Regions from separate parts of the Alkalimarinus alittae genome, predicted to be linked through region 1. Evidence: predicted binding sites of a transcription regulator. Region 1 holds the regulator's gene; the other holds the start of a gene.

Region 1 (2,173 bases):
AACCAGCAGGTTAAAGATGTATACCTAGGGGATGAATTTAAATTGTGACCCTTTATCTCGGCAATCACTACTAATTTTTAGATCTCCTTACTAGAATGTTATTAATAGTAAATAATAAAACAACGCACTCAGAAGTGGTTTACACTAAAACGTATACAGTCTATTTGAGTGACGTAATAATAGGGAGACCTTGTTCATTGATGTTTTTGTATAAGGCGGAAAATAATACATGGTCATGAAAGCATCACTTCAGCTAAAGCTTGGCCAACAGCTGACGATGACCCCTCAACTGCAACAGGCAATACGCCTACTGCAGCTTTCTACTCTAGACCTTCAACAGGAGATTCAAGAAGCCCTTGAGTCAAACCCTATGTTGGAAGTTTCTGATGACGATAGAAACAGCTCAGAAAGCACCGACTCTAACGCCGAATCAGATTCAAATACACAGAGTACTTCAGAAGATTTGACCGCCACTGCAACAGAGACGCCTGCTGAGCAAGGTTCCGAAGATATTATGAACTCGGAGGACTGGTCAGATAGCATACCTAATGACTTGCCCGTCGATACAGCTTGGGACGATATATACCCTAACAACGCGCCTTCGGGTCCTGCGCCAGAAGAAGATAGTGACTTTGAGTCTCGAAACAGCGTAGGCGAATCATTGCAAGACCATCTGCTATGGCAACTTAACCTAACGCCAATGTCTGATGTCGACAAGTTAATAGGCATGTCAATCATTGACTCTATTAACACTGACGGCTACCTCTCCAGTACGCTAGAAGAAATATTATCGGGCTTTACCGAATCGTATCAAGATGAAATAGACGCGCACGAAGTAGAGCTGGATGAAATACAAGCTGTTCTCAAGCGCATACAGCATTTTGACCCGCCCGGGGTTGCCAGTAGAGATCTTCAAGAATGCTTGCTGATACAACTCAATCAACTGCCCAGCGAAACGCCTTGGCTTCCTCAGGCAAAGCTAGTTATTAACCACTACCTTAACTTACTAGGTAATCGAGACTACGCTCAACTCATAAGACGTAGCCGTATTAAAGAATCCGACTTAAAGCTGGTCATAAAACTTATTCAGTCACTCAACCCTCGTCCCGGTGAAGAGATCAGTGGCGACACCCCTGAATATGTTATACCTGATGTGGTCGTTAAAAAAGTCAATGACCGGTGGAAGGTTGAGCTTAACCCTGAGATAGCGCCAAAGATACGCGTCAACTCAGGTTATGCATCTCTCGTTAAGCGTGCAGATAGCAGTGCTGACAACACCTATTTAAAAGATCAGTTGCAAGAAGCCAAGTGGTTTATCAAAAGCTTACAAAGTCGTAATGAGACTCTTCTGAAGGTTTCGAGTAAGATCGTTGAACACCAGCAAGGCTTTTTAGATCACGGTGAAGAAGCGATGAAACCGTTGATTTTGCATGACATTGCTGAAGCGGTTGAAATGCATGAATCGACTATTTCGAGAGTAACAACACAAAAATACATGCATACACCTAGAGGCATATTTGAGCTTAAATACTTCTTTTCTAGTCATGTAAGCACCGCTTCGGGTGGAGAATGCTCATCAACCGCAATTAGAGCGATCATTAAAAAGCTAGTCGCAGCCGAGTCAGCGAAAAAGCCATTAAGTGATAGCAAAATTGCGACTATTCTTGACGAACAAGGCATAAAAGTAGCTAGGCGAACCATTGCAAAATACCGTGAGGCAATGTCAATTCCGCCATCGAATGAACGTAAACGACTCATATAGCAGTCATTAGTGATAAACATTTAAAATTAAACGGTTACGGATCAATAAATTGCCCTATTGATATGCTAAGATCAATTAAACATAACGTTAATTCCTACTGAACGTTTGGCGACTCAATTAAAGCAGTATAAAGAAAGAAAAGTGTTACGAAAAAGTAAAGTGTGAAACGAAAGTAATGAAGTTCTGTTTCTTGTTAACGATTATCGAGTGTTTTGATATAACGTTACAAGGAATATAAATAACGACATCAGGAGCGAAACATGCAATTGAATATTACAGGACACCACGTTGATCTAACTGACTCTTTAAAAGAATACGTCAGCGCCAAACTCGAAAAGCTCGAGCGACACTTCGACCATATTAGCAACGTCCAAGTTACCTTATCTGTTCAAAAACTTCGTCAAATTGCTG
Region 2 (2,173 bases), 1.3 Mb from region 1:
AGTCGTACTTTGATCACTTGGCACGAGCGGGTGTGTCTTTCAAATATACCGAAAACGGACCTGTAGGTTTATTAGACGATAAGCCTGTTTACATTCTTGCGGCGAGAGGAGGGGTTTATCAAGGAATGCCTGCAGACACACAAACAGAGTACATGAAGACATTTTTAGCATTTATTGGTTTAAAAAATGTGCAGTTTATTTATGCAGAAGGTTTGAATTTGGGGGAGGCGTCTAAAGAGAAGTCTTTAGACAACGCTCGCCAACAGGTATTGGAGTTGGTTAGCGCATTAGGCTAAAGGTAGCGGGTTTGTAGGTCGGCTGCGAGTCCGACCTACAAACACTAAAGCCTAGGCTTTAGTGTTGTTTCGAGTTAACGTTAACCCCATTAAACCAAGGCACATTAGAGCAATTGTAGAAGGCTCTGGAACGGAAGCAACAACGTTTTTAGCGGTTATGGTCGCTTGTATTGTTTGAGATAATGTACAACCTTTTCCACCGCAAGAATCGCTTACCGCAGAAAACTCAACACCAAATATTGAGCCGTCACCTAAGGTGATGTCGCTAGGTTGTCCTGAAAGGTCGAAGGTCAATCCTCCCACACCGCCCCAGCCAAACACCCAAGCCCAAGCAGCTCCGCCAAGTCCGGTTCCGCTTGCATCAACTGCACCAGGAGAAGAAAAGGCGAGTGTCGCTTCGACTACCCCACCGATGGCACCCCAACCGGACGCAGGACCATAAAGGTCAGCGTTAAAAAAATCAAAGGTGTAACTATCGCCGGCGGCTAAACTAAATATTTCGCTATCTAAACCAGACGCAAGTGTAAGGTTGGTTGTACAACCCGAACACAAAGTAATGCCGCTTGAGTCTACAGATGAACCTGCGCCATCAACGTCAAAATCTAGTGTGGGCATTGCAAATGTGCTCGCACTAAAACTCAAGGCTATTGAAATGAGAGCGCTGCTAATTAATCGATAAATCATAGTTATGCTCCTTCTTGTAACCCGGCTGCCTTTGTTATTATTTAGGCCCGTGGCTTTCCGTCCCCTTCTTGCGAAAGGTTTGGCGATTAACGTAATTGTGAGATGAATCTCTCGGGCTACTAAAAGGCAATCAATATGCCAGAAAGAATAAGGCGTTGATCTATTGTGGTTATTATTTTTTGGCTTTCTATAAGTCGATCACTTGTGTAAGTAATGTCGACATTGAAACCGTTGTATGAATTTTATCGCGGAGCAGTGTAAGCGATGCATTAAGAAAATTTTTTCGTTTGAAGCTTAAATTTCGTTAACATCCACCGTTTTATTTGTGTGTTGGGTTAAAGTAGCAGTTACACTGAAGCTCATTGGTCCTTTGATAAGGTTATAAAGATGAAAAAAGGCATAATTCTAGGTTTAATCGCGGTCGTTATTGTTTTATTTTTTAGTTATGACCTTCAGAGCCTACTGACATTAGACGGCTTAAAGAATGGCTTGAGTGATTTTGAAGTGTGGCGATCAGAGTCGCCGCTTTTGGTCGCCTTCGGTTTTTTAACTGTTTATGTTTTAGTGACCGCGCTTTCATTGCCGGGTGCAGCGGTGATGACATTAGCCGCAGGCGCTTTATTTGGCGTACTCTGGGGTACGGTCATAGTCTCTTTTGCCAGTTCGATGGGCGCGACGTTAGCCTTTTTAGCGTCACGCTACTTTTTGCAAGAAACGATACAAACCAAATTTGGTGATCGGTTAAAAGCCATTAATGAAGGCATCGAAAAAGAAGGTGCTTTTTATTTGTTTACGCTTCGTTTAGTGCCTGTTTTCCCTTTCTTTCTGATCAACTTGCTCATGGGGTTAACCCCCATTAAAGCGGCTACCTTTTATTGGGTTAGTCAGATTGGTATGTTGGCCGGAACCATTGTTTACGTCAATGCTGGTACTCAGTTAGCGCAAATCGATAGCTTGTCGGGGATTTTATCGCCTGCGTTGCTATTCTCTTTTGTTTTGCTCGGTATTTTCCCTTTAATAGCCAAAAAGATTATTGCTATCTTTCAAGCAAAACGAGTGTATGAAAAATGGACAAAGCCCTCAACGTTCGACCGTAACTTAATTGTGATTGGTGCCGGAGCAGGTGGTTTAGTGTCTTCTTATATTGCGGCGGCAGTAAAAGCAAAAGTGACCTTAATCGAGGCCCATAAAAT

The links. The regulator sigma-54, encoded in region 1, starts transcription at its own class of promoters, with help from an activator protein. The targets are predictions, from matches to a motif close to GTTGGCACGNNNNTNGNNT.
Region 2: a site for sigma-54 is predicted at 1,105-1,123, ahead of NKI27_RS08175 (PEP-CTERM sorting domain-containing protein). Genes of this name have one in related genera too.

The regions. Positions count from the first base shown of each region.
Region 1 covers NZ_CP100390.1:3,130,282-3,132,454, forward strand. The annotation lists gene lptB (LPS export ABC transporter ATP-binding protein) at 1-48, shown strand, start outside; gene NKI27_RS14220 (RNA polymerase factor sigma-54) at 236-1,762, shown strand; gene hpf (ribosome hibernation promoting factor) at 2,023-2,173, shown strand, end outside.
Region 2 covers NZ_CP100390.1:1,792,872-1,795,044, forward strand. The annotation lists gene NKI27_RS08170 (FMN-dependent NADH-azoreductase) at 1-296, shown strand, start outside; gene NKI27_RS08175 (PEP-CTERM sorting domain-containing protein) at 348-980, opposite strand; cyclic di-GMP riboswitch class I at 993-1,074, opposite strand; gene NKI27_RS08180 (FAD-dependent oxidoreductase) at 1,368-2,173, shown strand, end outside.